One region of the Kitasatospora sp. NPDC058115 genome, then DNA from elsewhere that is predicted to be linked to it. Evidence: riboswitches for the same ligand, from Rfam matches in the RefSeq annotation. Region 1 holds a riboswitch; each other region holds the start of a gene.

Region 1 (6,657 bases):
GCCGAAGCCGCGGGCGGCGGCGGTCAGCGCGGCCAGCACCGGCAGGCCGAGCACGGTGACCACGGTGCCGACGCCGAAGGAGAACAGCGCGACCGCGACGGCGAAGCCGGCGACCGCCGGCGGCAGGCCGGTCAGCGTGAAGCCGACCTCGCGGTAGAAGTAGGAGGTGAACGGGGCCCGCCAGGCGTACGGCGGCTCCTCGATGCGGCGGGCCACGGCGTGGCGCTCGCCGCCGTCGTACGCGGGGTGGTCGTACTCGTCGCGCTGCATGCTGTGGGTGCTCATGGCCGGTCTCGGTCCCTCGGGTCGGTCGCGGGTCGGGCTCGTGGGGTCTGTCCTGCTGACCCCCTCAGCCTGTCAAAACGCGCCCGGGCCGGACATCCGGCTCCCCGGCGAACCGGGGGTGGGGTTATCCCCCCTGAACGGCGCCCCCGGCCGGTTCGTCGTCGGCGAGCAGCGCGTACTGGTAGGCGTCGCGCCAGCCGTCGTGGCGCCGGTAGTCGTGCCGGACCCGGCCCTCCAGCCGGAAGCCCGCCCTGGTCAGCACCCGGACCGAGGCGGCGTTGTCGACATCGGCCCGGGCCTCCAGCCGGTGCAGGCCGAGCGGGCCGAAGGCGAGGTCCCGCAGCAGCCCGACGACCTCGCCCGCGTAGCCGAGCCCCCAGACGTCGCGGCGCAGCGCGTAGCCGAGGTGGGCGGCCCCGTGCGGGCGCAGACCGAGCGCGGCATTGCCGATCGGGACGGCGCGGGCCGGGTCGTCGGCGTCCGCGAGGCGGACGACGGCCAGCCGGTAGACCTCCCGGGGCTCCCGCTCCGCCTCCTCCAGGTACTGGGCGACCTGGTCGGCGCAGGTCTCGTGGTCGCGCGGCGCGAACGGCAGGTAGCGGGTGGCCTCCGGGTCGCCGAACACCGCGTGCAGCGCCGCCACGTCCTCGGGGGTGTGGTGGAACTCGCGGACGGCCAGCTGGCGGCCGGTGAGTCGGACGGGGACCATGGCTCCCGACCCTACCCCCGACCAGCGGTTACGGTTCGTGGTTATGGAAGACGAAGACCTGCGGCTCGCCCCGCGCACCAAGGCCGCCGAACTGCTCGCCTGGGCGGAGGCGGAGGGCCGCGAGCCGGTCGCCGAGGCCCCGCTGCGGGCGGTGCTGGCGCTGCTGGAGCTGGGCGGCGGCAGGATGCACGACGGCTGGCCGGAACTGACCTCCGCCGCGGTGGAGCACCTGCTGTACGAGCGCCTGTACCTGTACGTCCAGCCGGAGCCGGGGCAGGATCCGCTGGCGTACGGCGCGGCGGTGCGGCTGCTGGTCGACCACCAGCGGGCGGCGAAGCGGCTGAACGCCAAGCGCCAGGAACGGCTGCACGCGGAGGCCGAGTGGCAGGGCGAGGTGGCGGCCGGGCTGCTGCGCCGGGCGGACCTGGTGACCTGGCCCCGGCTGTACGCGCTGCTGCTGCGCGCGGCCGGGGTGGACACCGGCGACGGGGCGGCGGTGCGGGCCTGGCTGGAGGGGTTCCGGGAGCTCCCGGCGCAGGAGCGGACGGCGGCGTTCACGGCGCTGGAGGCGGACGGCGTGCTGGACCCCGTGGACGACGGGGGCTGGGACGGCGGGGCGCGGACGCTGGCGGTCGGCATGGCCACCGACGGCGCCCGGCGGCTGCTGGAGCAGGGGCTGATGGAGCGCAGCTACCGGAACCTGGCGGAGCTGACGGCGCTGGGCCGGCCGATGCCGGAGGAGCTGGCCGGGGACTTCGGGGCGTTCGAGGAGGCCGCGGTCGGGGTGGCGCTGGAGCTGGCCGGCGCGTGGACGGTGCCGGGGCTGCCGCGGCTGCTGGTCGAGGAGTTCCCGGAGCTGGCGCCGGAGCCGGGTCAGGCGGAGATCGACGCGTACCTGGCCGGGCTGGAGCCGACCGGGGACGAGGCCGGCGACGAGGCCCCGGACGGGGCCGACCACGGGACCGGGGCCGGGCTCGCGGCCGGGGCGTAGGAGCGCGCGAGGGGCCCCGGCCGGACGGCCGGGGCCCCTGGGCGCGGGCGGGGAGGCGTCAGGGAGTGACGCCGCGCTGCTCGAACCAGGCCTCCGGGTCGACGGGCGCGCCGCCGCCGGGGCGGACCTCGACGTGCAGGTGGGCGCCGGTGACGTTGCCGGTCGCGCCGACCTTGCCGATCTGCTGGCCGGGGACGACCTTGCCGGAGCCCTTGATGATCGAGGAGAGGTGGCAGTACCAGATCTCGGTGCCGTCGGGCAGGGTCTCGACGATCCGGTAGCCGTAGGCGCCGGCCCAGCCGGCCGAGGTGATGGTGCCCTGGCCGACCGCGTAGACCGGCTCGCCCTGGTCGGCGGCGAAGTCCAGGCCGGTGTGCAGGTGGGCCCAGTAGCGGGCGCTCTGGCCGTAGTGGGCGGAGAGCCGGTAGTCGCGCACCGGCAGCTTGATGGCGGCGAGCTTGGCCTTCTCGGCCTCCTCGGCGGCGCGCTTGGCCTGCTCCTGCTGGGCGACCTGGGCGGCGCGCTTGGCCTCGGCCTCCTGGGCGGCCTGGACGCGGGCGTTCTCCTCGGCCGCGGTGCGCTGGCTGTCGGCCTGCTGCTGGATGCGGGCGGCGAGGGCGAGGCCGGGGTCGGCGGAGAGGGTGGCCGGCAGCTCGTCGGGCGCCTCGACGGCGGGCGCGGCGGCCGGGGTGGCGGAGGCGAAGCCGGTGGCGCCCAGGGTGGCGGCGACGGCGGTGACGCCGAGCAGCGGAGCGGTGCCGCGGCCCTGACGGGGCATCCGGTGCCGGCTGGTCCCGTCGGCCGGCGGGGCGGTCTCGTCGGCGGGGCCGCCGAAGGGGCCGTGCCCGGTGAACGGGCCGGGGTGGTCGAGCAGCTGGGTGCCGGACGGGTGTGCCGGGGTGTGCGTCGACGCCACGGAGGCGCGCTCCTTTCCTTCCTTCGCGCCTACCGGGTTAGCTGACGGGTTCGGAGCAGGAAGGTCTCCTACGGCCGGGCCTGGGCCTGGCCGATTCACCCCAAGGAACGTGGTTCCCCGGCTCCCTGGCCTGCCCGGAGGCCGGCCGGCGGGATTAGGCGACGGCGCACGGTGCCGTCTGGGTACGGCGTTGCGGACCGCGCTGCGTTATCAAACGTTAATCCGAGAGCCCCCCGATTCCAAGCCGTCCGTTGCCGGCGGCGGGATACGGACCGGGTACCACGCGACCCGATGGGCGATTTGGGACGTTTGATGACAACTGACACTACCGAACGTGTCGGGACGTCAACGAACGACCCCTCACTTGAGTACGCCTACTCATGTGCGACCGGGCCGGGCGCGGCCATCCTGACGCCATGAGCGCACCGATGCAGTCCCGCACCACGGCCGCGTACCACATCCAGGCCGTGCTGTCCTTCGCCCTCTCCGCCGCCGCCCTCGGCATCGGGATCGCCTTCCTCCCGGTGGAGCCGTGGACCCGGGCGTTCCTCGCCCTCGGCCTGCTCTACACGATCACCTCCACCTTCACCCTCGCCAAGGTGGTCCGGGACAAGCAGGAGACCTCCGAGCTGGTGACCCGGGTCGACCAGGCGCGGCTGGACAAGCTGCTGGCCGAGCACGACCCGTTCCGGGTGGAGGGCGTCTGACCGGACGCCGACGGCGGGCCGGAGCCGGACGGGCGGGCGAGAGTCGATAGCTTGACGGCTAAGGCTATTAGCCTTAGCTTTATGGCTATCGGCACTCCGCCGACGGTCCCGCCCCAGGAGGCTCCCCATGAACGGCACCCTCGCCCCCGTCACCCGCCACCTCGACCTGCCCGGCGGCCGGATCGCCTTCGACGACACCGCGCACGGCGAGGGCGTCCCGGTCGTGCTGCTCCCCGGGATGCTCGACAGCCGGGCCGCCTACCGGCACCTGCGCCCGCTGCTGGCCGCCGCCGGCCGCCGGGTGATCACCATGGACCTGCGCGGCTTCGGCGAGTCCTCGATCCTCTGGGACGACTACTCCCCCGCCGCGATCGCCGGTGACGTCCTCGCCCTGCTGGACCACCTGGGCATCGAGCGGGCCGTGCTGGCCGGCAACTCCTACACCGGCGCCAGCGTCGTGAAGGCCGCCGGGGACGCCCCCGGCCGGGTCGCCGGCATCGTCCTGCTGGACGCCTTCGTCGAGAACGTGCCGCCGAACGCGCTGCAGCGCCTGGTGGTCGGTGCGATGGGCGCGATGCTGGTGCGCTCGCCCGGGTTCTGGGGCCTCTACCACCGCACGATGGCCTTCCCCGGCCCCAAGCCGGCCGACCACGAGGAGTACGTGGCCGGGCTGGTCGCCGCGATGCGCACCCCGGGCCGCAGGACCGCCACCCGCGGCTACGTGCGCGGCGACTCCGCGCCCGTCGGCTGGACGGCCGCCGTACGCTGCCCGGCGCTGGTGGTGATGGGCTCGAAGGACCCCGACTTCGCGAAGCCGGAGCTGGTCGCCGACCGGCAGGCCGCCGCGCTGAACGCCCGCAAGGTGATGATCGAGGGCGCGGGCCACTACCCGATGGCCGACCACCCGCGGGCCACCGCCGACGCCCTGCTGTCCTTCCTCGCCGACCTGGCCTGAGCGCCGCCGCCGTCCCGAAGCGTCCCGAGCCCGTCCCCCGCCCCCGCCCCCCGTTCCCAGGAGAACCGCAGTGCCCCGAGTCGGACTGACCCCCGAGCAGGTCGTCGGCCACGCCCTCGCCCTCATCGACGAGCAGGGCCCCGAGGCCCTCACCCTGGCCGCCGTGGCCGCCCGCGCCGGGGTCGCCACCCCCTCGCTGTACAAGCACGTCAGCGGCGGCCTGGCCGAACTGCGCCGGCTGGTGGCCGTCCGGGTGACCGGGGAGCTGGCCGACCGGCTCGCCGAGGCGGCACTCGGCCGCAGCGGGGACGCTGCGGTCGCCGCCGTCCTGCGGGCGTACCACGCCTACGCCACCGAGCACCCGCACCGCTACGGCGCCCTGCCGCAGGCCCCGCAGCCGGACCCGGACCTCACCGCGGCGGCCGGCCGGCTGGTCGGGGTGATCGTCGCGGTGCTGCGCGAGTACGGGCTGGAGGGCTCCGAGGCGATCCACGCCGCCCGCACCTTCCGCTCGCTGGCCCACGGCTTCGCCGCCCTGTCCACCGGCGGCGCCTTCCAGCTCGCCGAGGACCTCGGGGAGACCCAGCAGCGGATGATCACCGTGCTGACCGCCGGTCTGCGCGGCTGGCCCCGCCCCTGAGCGGCGGGGCCGAGCACGCCGAAGGGCCCGGAGCGGGATCGCTCCGGGCCCTTCGGCGTGGTGTGGGGCTAACAGGACTTGAACCTGTGGCCTCTTCCTTATCAGGGAAGCGCTCTAACCGTCTGAGCTATAGCCCCGTACCCTCGGCCCCGCCTGCACGGCGGGACGTCGTACGGAGAAGGGTACCGGACCCGGCGGGGGTGCTCGCACACCGGGGAAACCCGGTGCCCCGGGACCTGCCGTTCGCCCCACGCCTCACCCACTTAAGAAATAAGGTATTAAGAATTAACTGCCCCATAAGGAACCGGAGAGGCCGGCCGTCCCGTGGACCCGCGCAGCAGCCCCACCGCGCGCAGTGCCATGCGCTGCGTCCGCTTATTGCTCGGCTGCACCAGCGCCGCCGAACTGCTCGGCACCGTGCTGGCCGAGGGCCCGGGCTGGATCACCGGCGAGGGCTCGGCGCTCTACCTGCTGGACCCCGCCGGGATGCTCCGGCTGTCCGCCTCCCACGGCCTGCCCGACTGGGCCCACGAGCGCTACAGCGTGGTCGACCCGGCCAGTGAGCTGCCCGCCGCGATGGCCCTGAAGCTGCGCCGCCCCTATCTGCTGAGCCCCGAACGCACCAGCGTCGACTACCCCAACCGGAACGCCGGGATGGGCACCGGGATGGTCGCCATCGTCACGCTGCCGATGGTCGTCGACGAGCGGCCGATCGGCGTGCTCGCCCTCGCCCTCGCCCACCGGGGGATCGTCCCGCGCCGCGACCTGGACGTGCTGGAGACCCTCGCCGACGCCTGCGCGCACCGGCTGGCGTACCTGCTGGACCACGCCGGGGCGCCCGGAGCGCCCGGAGCGCCGCGCACCGGCGGGGCCGCGCCGAACGGGGTCCGCCCCGGTCCCGCGAGCTGCGGCGACCCGGCCGCCGGGACGGCCCACCCGCTGCTCTCGCTCGCCGTCCGGGCCGCCGGGCACGGCGCCTTCGAACGCGACCTGGTCACCGGCGAGACCCACTGGGACGCCCAGGCGCTCCGGCTGGTCGGCCGGCCCGCGCCGCAGGACGGCGGCCCGGCCCCCGCGCCCGACCTCGACCTCGTCGTCCACCCCGAGGACCTGCCGGACGTCCAGGCCGCGCTCGCCGAGGCGCTCGCCACCGGCGGGCCGTACCGGATCCGCTACCGGGTGCCGCGCCGGGGCGGCGGGGTGATCCGGATCGAGGAGACCGGCGAGGTCATGCTGGACGTGCACCGCCGGCCGGTGCGGATCTCCGGGCTGATCGCCGACCTCGACCACGGCCGCGCCCCCGGTGAGCGCCCCGCGGGCGGACGGTCCGGGCGGTCGGCCGGGGCCGCCGAGCGGGCGGCCGTCGTCGGGACGTCCGCCGCCGGGGCCCGCTCGGCGCTGCTGCTGGCGCTCACCCGGGCGCTGTCCCGGGCGGTCACCGTCCGGGACGTCAC
Region 2 (6,657 bases), on a different contig from region 1:
GCAGGACGTCGTTGAAGCTGTGCCACCAGCCCGACTTGTTCGCCTCGCGGACCAGGCCGAGCAGTGCCTCGCGTTCGAGGCCGTCGTCCACGCCGTAGAGGCTGAGCAGGTCGGCGACGTCACGTTCCTTGAAGCTGACCCGGCCGAGTTCCATGCGGCTGATCTTGGACTCGGAGGCGCGAATCGCGTAGCCCGCGTCCTCGCGGGTGATGCCGCGCGTCTCGCGGAGCCGGCGCAGCTGGGAGCCGAGGAGGATCCGGCGGACCATCGAGCCGCCGCCCGGCTGAACTGTGGTCATGCGGTCCTAACCTCCACCTAGGGCAAACAGCGCACAGTCTGCCATCAGTTGAGCGCTCACGGTGCCGATACTGACGGATGTTCCTATCAGTTCTGCACTCCGCACACCAGGATGCACGTGCATCCGGCGCTTGCATATGCCATTTGAACGACTGCACGTGAATCGACTCTTGCATCTGCAGTGAGCGCAGAGCACGATGGTGCACGTGCACCTGCACATCCCTGGCAATCCCGCGGGCTCCGCGTCGACCCCACGCGCGATTCCGTGCACCGGCCCGGCAGCGCCCCCGCGCCTCCGGGCCCTCGTGCGCGCGCGCCTGGTCGAGGGGCGGCCGCGCGGCCGAGCGAGTCGGAGGTGACCGGCATGACCCCGGCGGGTCCAGCCGTGTCCGCCCCCTTATGGGAGGAGCTCTTCATGAGCACCGGAACGGCCTTGGCAGTCGACCCCCTTGTGGTCACCTGTACGCTCGCTCCCCGCTATGAGGCTGTCAGAACCGCGCGCGACTTCGCCAGGACCGCCCTGCAGCGGTGGGGGCTGGGCGAGCTCTTCGACGACGTCGCGCTGGTGGCATCGGAGCTGGTGACCAACGCGCTGCGGCACGCGATCGGCGCGTGTCCCGGTGCGGCGGACGACTACGACTTTCCCACGCAACCGACGGTGGAGAGCCGGCTGCCGATCCGAATAAGCCTCGTGCACCGTGCGCCCCAGGTGGTCTGCGCGGTGAGCGACCCCAGCAGCACCGGCCCGGTGGCCCGGGAGGCGGACTTCGTGGCGGAGTCCGGCCGGGGACTGCACCTGGTCGACTCGTTCAGCCGCTCCTGGGGCTGGCACCCGCTCGGCAGCGGCAAGGTCGTCTGGGCCCTGTTCGAGGCGGAGGAGGCCCTGCGGCCGGCCCCCGTCCAGGTCACGGAGTTCGGCGGACGGCACCGGCGCTCGGCCTGAGCGACCGACTGGTGAACCGGGGAACCGGGGAACCGGGGAACCGGGGAACCGAAGGATTCAGGGAACCACCACAGCACGGCGAACGGCACCCCGGCAGCGGCGACCGGCGACCCTCGGGCAGCGGGCACCGGCAGCCCCCGGCGGTGGCGCCCCCCTCCTCCGATCCGCGTGCGGCGGCTCGGCACGGCGGCGGCGCACGGGAGCCGTGGCGTTCCCGGCCCGCCCGGCGGCACGGATCGCGGGCGGAGGTGCGGATTCCCGGGCGCAGGCACGGACGGACCCCGTCCGGAAGGGCTTTCCGGAGCAGGACCTCCGGGACTCCCGCGCCTCCAGGACTCCCGGGCCTCCGGGACTCCGGACAAAGACAAAGGCCGTCGTGGTGTCAGCACCCACGACGGCCCCCCGATTGGTGAAGCCGGCGGCCGGTCAGACCGCCAGGTGGTCGAACTCCCCGTCCTTCGCCCCCAGGAGCAGTGCGGCGATCTCGGCGCGGGTGTAGATGAGCGCCGGACCGTCCGGGAAGCGCGAGTTGCGCATCGCCACTTCGCCCCCCGGGAGGGCGGCGAACTCGACGCAGTTGCCCTGCGAGTTGCTGTGCAGGCTCTTCTGCCAGACCACGCCCTCCAGGTCGGTGGCGGCCATCCCGTTGTACGTGTCGTACGTGTCGTGCGTGTCGTGCATAGAAATCTCCCGAAGAGCTCCGGAGTGGGTCGTTCAGCTCGGCGCCCCGGCCCCGGCCGAACGGACGGGCCGGCCCCGTACCGGCCCGGCACAACGCCTCACTTGACGTGATGATAGCTCCAGTGCACGTGCATCAGCACGGGACGTTGCAGGTGCACGGCCTTTTCGACACCGAACCGGAACTCTTCACGCGGCACCCGCCTGACGGTACGTAAACGGACATAGCCGACTGAATCGGCAAGGGGCCGATAACCGCCCGTAGGCGGCCACCCGCCGATTGTTGATCTTCGAACGCCGGGAGTCGTCCTTCCGTGACCCTCCGTCAGGCCGCGCGGGCGCTGTGAGACATCTCACGCGCGGGAGCGGCAACGCGGTTCCCGTTCCGGCGCATCTGAAGGGGTACCGGGAGAACTGCCGCCCCGGGGCCGGTTATGTCCGGTTTTCACGGCGGCCCTCCCGTCCGGTTCGGCAGCCGACTGCGGAGCGGGTGGAGCGATGTCCTACGATCTCCGCCATGAGCACCGCAGCCATCCCGGGCGCGCCACTGCCCGTCCGCACTCCAGGCTCCCGTGCGCGGGGGCGCCACCGCCGTCCCGAGCGCCCCGAGATCCCGTCCGGTTCCCCGGCCCTGCTGCTCGCCGTCCCCGCGGCCGCCGGGCCGGACTCCCGGTCCGTCGTCGAGGAGCTGCTGTCCATCGTCCGCAGCGAGCAGAACGGCGTCCGGACGGTCGCCGGCTACCTCCCCTCCGGTGACACCGACGTCGAGGCGGACGGCGAGCGCACCGTCGCCGAGCTGCTGGCCGAGGCCGCCGAGGCCGGACTGCCCGCGCCGGTCGTGGTGCCGCTGGTGCCCGGCCCGCACGACTTCCTCCCCGCGCTGCACGGGCTCGCCGCCGAGTTCGGCGCCCCCGTCACCGACGCGCTGGGCCCGCACCCGCTGCTCGCCGAGGCCGTGCACGTCCGCCTCTCCGAGGCCGGGCTGGCCCGCGCCGACCGGGCCCGGCTGTTCGCCATCGCGACCGCCGCCGACGGCGTGGTGCTCACCACCGTCGGCGGGCAGGCCGCGGCCGACGCCGCCGGGATCACCGGCATGCTGCTGGCCGCCCGGCTCGCCGTGCCGGTCGTCGCCGCCGCACTGGACGTGCCCGGCTCGGTCGCCGACGCCGTCGCCCACCTCAAGGAGATGGGTGCCCAGAACCCGGCGCTGGCCCCGCTGGTGATCGGCCCGGAGGCGGACGCCGAGCTGCTCGCCACCGCCGCCGAGGAGTCCGGCTGCCCCTCGGCCGCACCGGTGGGCGCGTACCAGGCGGTCGGCCAGCTGGTCGCCTCCACCTACCTGGCCGCGCTGCCGGCCGTCGACGCCGAGGCCCTGGCCGGGGAGGCCGGCGCCGCGGAGGAGGGCGGCCCGCGCGCCGCCGGGCGCCACGCCGCCCAGTAGCCCCGCTCGCCCGGAGGGCCCGGAACGGACGCACCGTTCCGGGCCCTCCGGCGTTCCCGGGAGACGGCCCTGCGGCGGCGTCCTGCAGCAGGACGGTCCCGGGGGCCCGCCTGCGGTCCGGCGGCGGCCTGCTGCCGCCCAACTCACGCCGGGGGGCCTCAGGATGACGGCAGCTCCGCTGACGGCCCGGATGCTGACGGCGTCGCAGGCGGCGGCGAAGCCCCCGGTCGGGCGTGCCGGCGCCGGCACCGGCCACCTTCCCGTCGTCGCCCCGGGGGGCTTCTCGTGGATCCCGGAGAGGAAGGCTCGGGGCGTCGACGTGGCCGGGGGCGAGGGCGCCACGGCTCTCGACGGTGCCGCCGATCGCCGCCGGGGGGGGGTGGCGGCGGCGCGCCGGCGCCGGAGGGCCGGGCGAGTCGGGCCAGTTGGGGATGGTTCGGGCGTGATGTCCGTTCTGCGGAGCTTTGCCCGACGGTGCACTCCGCACGGCCGGGTGGCCGGGCGGGAGCGCCCGGCTCCTCGTCGGCGCCCGCCGGTGCACGGCCCTCCCCCGGGACGGCTGCGGCACGGCGGACCGGCGCGGGCACCCTGAGGCACAGGCAGGTGCGTTGACCGCGAACGGCGTTGCGGGAAATCGGTCATTTCTGATCATGAAGGACAGCCGGCGGGCATGCGTTTCGCAAACCGTGACGAGCGTCACACATGTTTGCGGTTTGAACGCGCCTCTGCTTAACGTGCTCCCCGTTCGTGGCCACACGGACCCAGCACGTCCGCGACGCCGAGTCCTGCCGTCGGGCGTGCTGGCAGCGCAATGCACCACGGCAGGAGCGGGGGAACCACAGGTAGTTCGCCCAGGACCGGTCCACGGACCGGCCCCGGGCTAGGGGTGAAGCCGCGTCCACAGCGCGGCCGGGCAACTCCAGCCCGAATCCGACAGCTCACCTCGCAGGCGTGGGAGAGGACCGCGTCTTCATGCTGCCCACCAACGGCACCCGACTGTCCGGCCGTACCCGTCGCGCGATCGCCGCCCTCGGCGTCGCGGGCATCGGCCTCACCATCCCCTGCCTGACCGCCGGCACCGCCTCGGCCGCCTCCATCGCCACCTGGGACAAGGTCGCCCAGTGCGAGAGCGGCGGCAACTGGAGCATCAACACCGGCAACGGCTTCTACGGCGGCCTCCAGTTCACCAACTCCACCTGGGCCGCGTTCGGCGGCACCGCGTTCGCCGCGCGTGCCGACCTCGCCACCAAGGACCAGCAGATCGCGACCGCCGAGAAGGTCCTGGCCGTACAGGGCCCCGGCGCCTGGCCGGTCTGCTCGGTCCAGGCCGGTCTCACCAAGGGCGGCACCCCGGCCTCGGTGGACACCTCCGTCGCCGCGGGGCCGGCCACCAAGGCCCCGGCCCGGACCCCGGCCACCGAGCCGGCCGCCAAGCCCGCCGAGAAGCCCGCCGCGCAGCAGCAGGCCGCCGAGCCCGCCGCCGCCCCGCAGGCGGCCCAGGGCGACCGGCAGTGGCGTCAGCAGACCGGTCAGCAGGCCTCCCGGGACTACACCGTGGTCGCCGGCGACTGGCTGTCCACCATCGCCGACCGCAACCAGGTCCAGGGCGGCTGGCAGCGGCTCTACGAGCTCAACCGCGCCACCCTGACCGACGGCCCGCACGCCATCTACCCGGGCCAGCACCTGACCCTCGGCGAGCGCGCCACCGGGCAGGGCTTCGACTGGTTCAACCGCGGCCAGGGCGGCACGCAGGCCCCGGCCCAGGGCCCGGCCCAGACCCCGGCCACCAAGCCGGCGAGCAAGCCCGCCGCGCAGGCCGAGGCCCCCGCCCCGGCCCCGACCGCCACCGGCAGCATGGCCGCGGCCGTCGCCTTCGCCCAGTCGAAGGTCGGTCAGGCCTACGTCTACGGCGGCACCGGCAACGGCGGCTGGGACTGCTCCGGGCTGACCCAGGCCGCGCTGCGCGCCGCGGGCGTCTCCGTCCCGCGCGTCGCCGCCGACCAGGCCGCCGCCTCCACCCACGTCGCGCTGGACGCCCTCAAGCCGGGCGACCTGCTGTTCTGGTCCAACAACGGCAAGGACTCCGGCGTCTACCACGTCGCGCTCTTCATCGGCGACGGCAAGTACGTCGAGGCCGCCAACCCGAGCTCGGGCGTGCGCGTCCAGACGCTCGCCAACTGGGCCCCGGACTTCGCCGGCCGGGTCTGATCCCCGCACGCCGCCGCCCCCGGGGAGAGTCCGGTCGCTCCTCCCCGGGGGCGGCGGCGTGCCCCGGCGGGTCCGGACGCCGGACGGCCATGGTCAAACCGGGGTCGCGACGGGCATGCTGCTGCCCTGCACCCGAGAAGGAGTCACCATGGCCCAGGTCACCGTCTCGCTCGACGCCAACCTCGCGATCGACGTGATGATGCTCTCCGGCACCAAGAGCCCGCAGGACGCCGTCGAACTGATCCTCCGCGACTACCTGGAGCGGGGCCGGCGCACCGAGACCCGCACCGGTGACGCCGCCGACGGCCACCGGGTCACCCAGGACCGCCCGACCGTCCAGGAGGGCTGAGCCGGAACGCCGCGGGGCCCGGGAGCAGCGTGCTCCCGGGCCCCGCGGCGTACGGACTCAGCGCGCCCGGGCGCCGGTCGAGCCGCGCATCACCAGCTCCGGCTGGAACATGAACTCCCCGCGCTGCGCGGCGTTCCCGCCGACCTCCTCCAGCAGCGCGTCCACCGCCGCGGTGGCCATCGCCTCCACCGGCTGGCGGACGGTGGTCAGCGGCGGCTCGGTGAAGGCGATCAGCGGCGAGTCGTCGAAGCCGACCACCGAGACGTCCTGCGGCACCGCCAGGCCCCGCTGCCGGACCGCGCGGATCGCGCCGAGCGCCATCATGTCGCTGCCGCAGATGATCGCCGTGCAGCCCTTGTCGAGCAGCGCCCCGGCCGCCGCGTGCCCGCCCTCCACGCTGAACAGCGTGTGGTGGACCAGCCCCTCGGCCTCCTCGGCGCCGAGGCCCAGCACCTCCCGCATGGCCGCGGTGAAGCCCTCGATCTTGCGCAGCACCGGCACGTAGCGCTGCTGGCCGACGGCCAGGCCGATCCGCTCGTGGCCGAGTTCGGCCAGGTGCTGGACGGCCATCCACATCGCGGCCCGGTCGTCCGGCGAGATGAACGGCGCGTCGATGCGCTCGCTGTAGCCGTTGATCAGCACGAACGGTACCCCGCGCCCGGCCAGCCGGGCGTAGCGGTCGTGGTCGGCGGTGGAGTCGGCGTGCAGGCCGGAGACGAAGACGATGCCCGCCACGCCCCG
Region 3 (6,657 bases), on a different contig from region 1:
TCGAGTTGGTGCCGCAGTCGATCGCGGCCACCCGGGTGGTGGTCACGCCCCGGCCTCCCCCGCCTCGTCCGCCTCCTGAGCGGCCCGCTTGGCGGCGCGCTCGGCGGTCTTCTGCTCCTTGGCCGCGATCACGGCCGCGTGGTCCTGCTCCTTGGCCCGGTTGCGGACCACCCGATCGCCGGCGGCCGCGACCTCGGCGGCGGAGACGCAGGGGCCCTTGGCCCACCAGTCCTCCAGCATGCCGATCGCCTCGTCGCCGAGCGGGTTGACGCCCTCGCCGGCCGCCAGCGAGTGGCCGACCAGCACGTGCAGGCACTTGACCCGGTCCGGCATGCCGCCGGCGCTCGGGAAGCCCTCCAGCACCTCGATGGCGTCACGGCGGGCGATGTAGTCCTCGTGCGCCTTCTGGTACGCCGCGGCCAGCTCCGGGTCCTCGGCGAGCCGGGCGCTCTGCTCCTTCATCACGCCGTCCGCCTCCAGGGTGCCGATCAGCGAGGCGGCCTTGGGGCAGGTCAGGTAGTAGAGCGTCGGGAACGGCGTGCCGTCCGGCAGGCGGGGGGCCGTCTCCACGACGTCCGGGTTGCCGCACGGGCAGCGGTGGGCCACGGCGCGCAGGCCGCGCGGGACCCGGCCGAGCTGTGCGGCGATCGCCGCGACGTCCTCGTCGGAGACGGTGGGGTGGTTCTCAGTGGTCATGGGAGGAGCTGTCTCCAGCGGGGGCGGGGGCGGGTGGTGAGGGTGGGGCGGGCTGCCCCGGGGCGGCGGGGGCCGCCGGCGCGGCGGCGGCGTCCACGGAGTCCCAGACGCTGGCGTACCAGGGCCGGGCCGCCTTGGCCGGCGCGGCCGCCGGGCCCGCCGCGGGCGGCGGTGCGCCCAGCGCGGACTTCCCGGCGTCCTTGGCCGCCGGGTCCACCGCGATGTACGGGGTCTCCCCCGGCATCGCGTAGTGCAGCCGGGTGCGGGCCTGCGCCTTGACGTACTCCGGGTCCTGCCAGCGGGCCTTCTCCCGGCGCAGCTGCTCGACCTGCTGCCGGGCGTGCTCGGCCCGGGCGCGCTGCGCCGAGATCTCCGAGCGCTGGGAGACGAACTGCCGGGTCGGGTAGGCCAGGATCGCCACCAGTGAGCAGAGCACCAGCACGAGGACGGTCGCCCGGCTCGTGAACCGGGGCCGGGCCGCCAAGCCCGGGATCCTCCAGCCTGCCATCTCCGGTGTCCCCCTCCTGCTCCTGGTCCGCTCCTGGTCGCGACGGTGCCCCGCCGTCCACCCTACGGGGTGAACGGCGGGGCACCGGTCAGGCGTGCGCTACCGGGACGTCCCGGCGTCGACGGCCGGGGCGCCGCCGGGCGGGCTCAGCCCTCGTGCTTGAACCGCGGGAAGGCGCCGCGGCCGGCGTACTCGGCGGCGTCGTCGAGGATCTCCTCGATGCGCAGCAGCTGGTTGTACTTGGCGACGCGCTCGGAGCGGGCCGGGGCGCCGGTCTTGATCTGGCCGCAGTTGGTGGCGACGGCGAGGTCGGCGATGGTGACGTCCTCGGTCTCGCCGGAGCGGTGCGACATCATGCAGCGGTAGCCGTTGCGCTGAGCCAGCTCGACGGCGTCCAGGGTCTCGGTCAGCGAGCCGATCTGGTTGACCTTCACCAGCAGCGCGTTGGCGGTGCCGGTCTCGATGCCGCGGGCCAGGCGGGCCGGGTTGGTGACGAACAGGTCGTCGCCGACCAGCTGGACCTTGTCGCCCAGCTTCTCGGTCATGGCCTTCCAGCCGTCCCAGTCCGACTCGTCCAGCGGGTCCTCGATGGAGACCAGCGGGTAGGCGTCGACCAGGCCGGCGTAGTACTCGATGAGCTCGGCGGAGGTGAGCGCCTTGCCCTCGAACTGGTAGGCGCCGTCCTCGTAGAACTCGGAGGAGGCGACGTCCAGGGCGAGCGCGACGTCCTTGCCCGGCACGTAGCCGGCCTTCTGGATGGCCTCGACGATGAGGTCCAGGGCCTCGCGGTTGGAGTCCAGGTTCGGGGCGAAGCCGCCCTCGTCGCCCAGGCCGGTCGACAGACCGCGCTCCTTCAGCACGCCCTTGAGGGTGTGGTAGACCTCGACGCCCCAGCGGACGGCCTCGGAGAAGGACTCCGCGCCGATCGGGGCGATCATGAACTCCTGGATGTCGACGTTGGAGTCCGCGTGCGAGCCGCCGTTGAGGATGTTCATCATCGGGACCGGCAGGACGTGGGCGTTCGGGCCGCCCAGGTAGCGGAACAGCGGCAGGTCGCTGGCCTCGGAGGCGGCGTGCGCGACGGCCAGCGAGACGCCCAGGATGGCGTTGGCGCCGAGCGAGGACTTGTCCGGGGTGGCGTCCAGGTCGAGCATGGCCTGGTCGATCAGGCGCTGCTCGGTGGCGTCGTAGCCGACCAGCTCCGGGCCGATCTGCTCGATGACGGCCAGGACGGCCTTCTCCACGCCCTTGCCGAAGTAGCGGTTCTTGTCACCGTCGCGGAGCTCCAGCGCCTCGAAGGCGCCGGTGGAGGCACCCGACGGGACGGCGGCACGGCCGGTGCTGCCGTCGTCGAGGCCGACCTCGACCTCGACCGTGGGGTTGCCGCGCGAGTCGAGAATCTCACGGGCGACGACGACATCGATGGACGGCACGAGGCATCTCCTAGCGGAAGCAGGTTCGGCTGACGGTGGGTGCTGTCGGCCGGACGATTGCGGAGTCGTTACGACCAGAGCCTAACCGCACGGGCTGTCCGGGCCACGTCGACCTCGGCTCCGTCTCAGCGTGTGGCCCGGCTACCCACCGGTAGTTCACCTGGTTGCCCGACCCGAGGGGGCCGGATGCGGACGAAGGGGGACCGATCGGTCCCCCTTCGTCCCGTGCGGCCGGACCGGCCGTCAGGCGAGGCTCAGCACCTGGCCCGGGACGATCAGGTTCGGGTCGGCGCCGACGGTGCCGCGGTTGCCGTCGTACAGCGCCTGCCAGCCGCCGGAGACGCCCTGGGCGGTGGCGATCCCGGCGAGGGTGTCGCCGGAGCGGACGGTGTAGCCCTGGCCGGCCGGCTGCTGCGCGGCGGGGGCGGCCTGGGCAGCCGGGGCGGCCGGGGCGGCGGCCTGCTGGCCGGCGTACTGCTGGTAGACGCTCTGGTGGCTGGTCCAGTACCAGGCGCCGTTGCTCTGGTACCAGAACACCTTGGCGTCGGCGTCCCAGCCGGCCTTGCCGGAGAAGGCCGGCGACTGCTGCTGCGCCTGCGGGGCCTCCTGCTTGGGCGCGGCGTGCTTCGGCGCGTACTGCTGCGCCTGCGGCTTGGCGGCCTGCTGCTGGACCTGCGGGGCCTGCTGCTTGGGCGCGGCGTGCTTGGGCGCGGCGGGCTTCGCGGCCTCCTGCTGCGGCTTGGCCTCCTGGGCGGCCTGCGGGACCTGCAGCTTCGGGGCGGCCGGCTTGGCGTCCGTCGAGGTGTCGACCGCCGCCGGGGCGCCGCCCTTGCTCAGGCCGGCCTTCTTGGAGCAGACGGGCCAGGCGCCCGGGCCCTGCGAGGCGAGCACCTTCTCGGCGACCGAGATCTGCTGGGCCTTGGAGGCCTGGTTGGCCTGCGGCGCGTAGGCGGTGCCGCCGTACGCCTTCCAGGTGCTGGAGGTGAACTGGAGGCCGCCGTAGAAGCCGTTGCCGGTGTTGATGCTCCAGTTGCCGCCGCTCTCGCACTGGGCGACCGCGTCCCAGGTGGAGACCGGGGCGGCGGAGGCGCCGGTGGCGCTCAGGATCGGCATGGCCAGTCCGACGCCGGCGACACCGGCGACGGCGATGGCCTTCTCGGCCTGGGTACGGCGACGGTGACGACCGGTTCCAACGAACAGCATGAAGGGGTCCCTCTCCGCACGCCTGCGAGGTGAGCTGTCGGGTTCGGACCGGGAGGTGGCCCGGCCGCGCGGAGGCGGCTTCACCCCTAGCCGTGGGAGACGGCGCAAAACCTGGGTCCCCCGCCCCTGCCCAGGGTTCTGGTCGGTTTCCCGTGGCGCGGCGGGCAGGACTCGGCGTTCCGCGCACGGGGCTCGCAGCTGCGAACTCCAGGGAGAGTAGACAGATCTTCAGAGCAATCACAAGCTCATATCGTCGATATCACATGGACATCACGTCATGTGATGGATTGCCTACCAACCGGGGCGGTATGTCCGGATTGAGGGTGGTTCAGACCCCCCGAATCCGGGCAACGGAGAGTCTCCGTCAGCGTGTTGTGCCGATGCGTCAGCCCTCGGAGCCGGTCTCCGGAGCCTTGCCGCCGGGCGTTTTCTCCGGCGTGAATTCCACCGGAAGTTCACGGAGTCCACGCATGATCAGACCACCCCGCCAGCGCAGGTCCACCGGGTCCGCGGCGAGTTCGAGGTCCGGCAGCCGGGTCAGCAGGGTGGCCAGCGCGGCCCGCCCCTCCAGCCGTGCCAGCGGGGCGCCGATGCAGTAGTGGATGCCGTGCCCGAAGCCCAGGTGGGGGTTGTCCGTCCGGGCCAGGTCCAGGGTGTTCTCGTCGGCGAACCGCGCCGGGTCCCGGTCCGCCGCGGCGAGCACCACCAGCACCGGGTCGCCGACCGGGATCCCCACCCCGCCGATGGTCAGCGGACTGGTCGCGAACCGCCAGGTGGCCAGCTCCACCGGCCCGTCGTAGCGCAGGAGTTCCTCGATGCCGGTCTCCAGCAGCGCGCTCTCGCCGCGGCCGACCGACTCCTGGAGCAGGGCGCGCTGTCCCGGGTTGCGCAGCAGCGCGTACACGCCGTTGCCGATCAGGTTGACCGTGGTCTCGAAGCCGGCGAACAGCAGAATGAAGGCCATCGCCGCGGCCTCGTTCTCGGTCAGGTGCTCGCCGTGGTCGCTGGCCCGGATCAGCCCCGAGATCAGGTCGTCGCCGAGATCGGCCCGCTTGCGGTGGATCAGCTCCGCCAGGTAGGCGCGCATCCGCTTCACCGCGCGCCCCACGCCGCCGCGCTGACCGCCGCCGTGCCGGATCATCATCCCGGCCCAGTCCCGGAAGTCGTCCTGGTCCTCGGCCGGCACCCCGAGCAGGTCGCAGATCGCGTAGATGGGGAGCGGGAACGCGAACTCGTGGATCAGGTCGGCGGACCCGCGCGCGGCGAAGCCGTCGATCAGCCGGTCGGTCAGCTGCTGCACCCGCGGCTCGAAGGCCGCCACCCGGCGCGGTGTGAACGCCTTCGACACCAGCCGCCGCAGCCGGGTGTGGTCCGGCGGGTCGATGTTCAGCAGGTGGGTCATCAGGTCGGCCTGCCGCTCGCCCGGGATGCCGACCCGGCCGGTGCGGTGGGCCTGCTCGCTGTGGTGCACCGGGTTCTTGGAGAGCCGGCTGTCCGCGAGCGCCTGCCGGGCGTCCGCGTACCGGGTGACCAGCCAGGCCTCCACCCCGCTCGGCAGGGTGGTCCGGTGCACCGGTTCGTGCTCGCGCAGCCAGGCGTACGCGGGGTACGGATCGGCGGCGAACTCCCAGGTGAACAGGGGCGGACGGGGGGAGGCGGGCTGAGCTGGCATGGGTCGACGGTATCCCGGGCGTGTCCCGGTCACCGCACGGCGTGCGCACGCCGTGCGCGCGGGCGGCGCGGGACCCGGACGCGGTCCGCCGCGCGCGGCAGGCGTGAGCCTGGTCACCTGAGGGGTAATTCCTGTTGCGGAGGGTCAGGACCTGCCTACGATCCTCCGCAAGATGTCCGTGGGCGCCGGTGCGGAGCCGCCCACAGGGAGGAGCAAGGCCATGCGGGTCACCGGTTCGGTCGTCGTGATCACCGTGCTCGACGGCGGGTCGGGGGCGGACCTCGCCCGGCGGCTCACCGCTGCGGGGGCCGTCGGCGTGCTGATCGCCGACCAGCGGGTCGGGATCGCCGAGGACCTCGCCACCGAGCTCGACCGGCCGGGCTGCCGGGTCGTCGGCGTCTGCGGCGACGTCCGCCGGCCCAGCGACGTCGCCGCGCTGGTCGACACGGCGGAGAAGCACCTGGGGCCGATCGACCTGTTCTGCGTGGCCGGGCCGGACGGCGAGCGGATCGTCTCGCTCGGCGACCTGCCCGACCACCTCGACCTGGAGCGGCTCGCCGAGCTGGTCGCCCTGGTCGGCGAGGCGATCGGCGAGGTGGTCGTCCCGGCGCAGCGGCGGCCGGTGCAGGACGTGGCCGTCGTCTGAGGCGGCCCGCGCGGGCGGCGCTACTCCGCGGGCTTCAGGCCCTCGGCGGCGCGCACCGCGTCCCGGTAGCCGCGCGCCGAGGCCCGCAGTGCGGCGTCCACGTCGATCCCGGCGTCGTGCGCGCGCTGCGCCACCGCGAGCAGCAGCCGGCCCGCCGACTCCGCGGTGAGCTCGGCGGGCAGCTCGTACGGCTCGTCCGGCACGCCCGTGAAACCGGCCCGGCGCACCCGTGAGACGAGCTTCGCCGCGTACGCGAGCGAGGGCAGCCCGGCCGGCACGCCGTCCAGCACCGACTCCCGCTCCGACTTCTCGGCCGCCTTGAGCGCCTCCCAGCTGGCCTCCACCTCCGCCGCGCCGCTCGCCTCGGCGTCGCCGAACACGTGCGGGTGGCGGTACATCAGCTTGTCGACGATGTCGCCCGCCACGTCGTCGATCGAGAAGGCGCCGGTGGGGTGCTCCTCGGCGATCCGGGAGTGGAAGAAGACCTGGAGCAGGACGT

What was found. Region 1 has a riboswitch for cyclic di-AMP ahead of ACFVVL_RS24470 (M23 family metallopeptidase). Riboswitches for the same ligand answer to the same signal wherever they lie in the genome.
Region 2: another riboswitch for cyclic di-AMP. It lies ahead of ACFVVL_RS25870 (transglycosylase family protein); the one in region 1 lies ahead of ACFVVL_RS24470 (M23 family metallopeptidase).
Region 3: another riboswitch for cyclic di-AMP. It lies ahead of ACFVVL_RS15615 (transglycosylase family protein); the one in region 1 lies ahead of ACFVVL_RS24470 (M23 family metallopeptidase).

The regions. Positions count from the first base shown of each region.
Region 1 is NZ_JBHVTL010000023.1:132,494-139,150, reverse strand. It holds gene ACFVVL_RS24485 (sensor domain-containing protein) at 1-285, opposite strand, end outside; gene ACFVVL_RS24480 (GNAT family N-acetyltransferase) at 410-994, opposite strand; gene ACFVVL_RS24475 (hypothetical protein) at 1,038-1,985, shown strand; gene ACFVVL_RS24470 (M23 family metallopeptidase) at 2,044-2,901, opposite strand; cyclic di-AMP (ydaO/yuaA leader) riboswitch at 2,914-3,072, opposite strand; gene ACFVVL_RS24465 (YiaA/YiaB family inner membrane protein) at 3,318-3,608, shown strand; gene ACFVVL_RS24460 (alpha/beta fold hydrolase) at 3,736-4,563, shown strand; gene ACFVVL_RS24455 (TetR/AcrR family transcriptional regulator) at 4,634-5,203, shown strand; tRNA gene ACFVVL_RS24450 (tRNA-Ile) at 5,267-5,340, opposite strand; gene ACFVVL_RS24445 (SpoIIE family protein phosphatase) at 5,528-6,657, shown strand, end outside.
Region 2 is NZ_JBHVTL010000025.1:143,266-149,922, reverse strand. It holds gene ACFVVL_RS25890 (helix-turn-helix transcriptional regulator) at 1-298, opposite strand, end outside; gene ACFVVL_RS25885 (ATP-binding protein) at 713-1,240, shown strand; gene ACFVVL_RS25880 (DUF397 domain-containing protein) at 1,667-1,921, opposite strand; gene ACFVVL_RS25875 (hypothetical protein) at 2,436-3,359, shown strand; cyclic di-AMP (ydaO/yuaA leader) riboswitch at 4,126-4,324, shown strand; gene ACFVVL_RS25870 (transglycosylase family protein) at 4,311-5,567, shown strand; gene ACFVVL_RS25865 (hypothetical protein) at 5,716-5,916, shown strand; gene ACFVVL_RS25860 (LacI family DNA-binding transcriptional regulator) at 5,974-6,657, opposite strand, start outside.
Region 3 is NZ_JBHVTL010000013.1:20,593-27,249, reverse strand. It holds gene ACFVVL_RS15635 (exopolyphosphatase) at 1-31, opposite strand, end outside; partial or broken gene ACFVVL_RS15630 (DUF501 domain-containing protein) at 46-714, opposite strand; gene ACFVVL_RS15625 (septum formation initiator family protein) at 686-1,180, opposite strand; gene eno (phosphopyruvate hydratase) at 1,351-2,637, opposite strand; gene ACFVVL_RS15615 (transglycosylase family protein) at 2,881-3,840, opposite strand; cyclic di-AMP (ydaO/yuaA leader) riboswitch at 3,846-3,994, opposite strand; gene ACFVVL_RS15610 (cytochrome P450) at 4,226-5,512, opposite strand; gene ACFVVL_RS15605 (SDR family NAD(P)-dependent oxidoreductase) at 5,733-6,158, shown strand; gene ACFVVL_RS15600 (MazG family protein) at 6,179-6,657, opposite strand, start outside.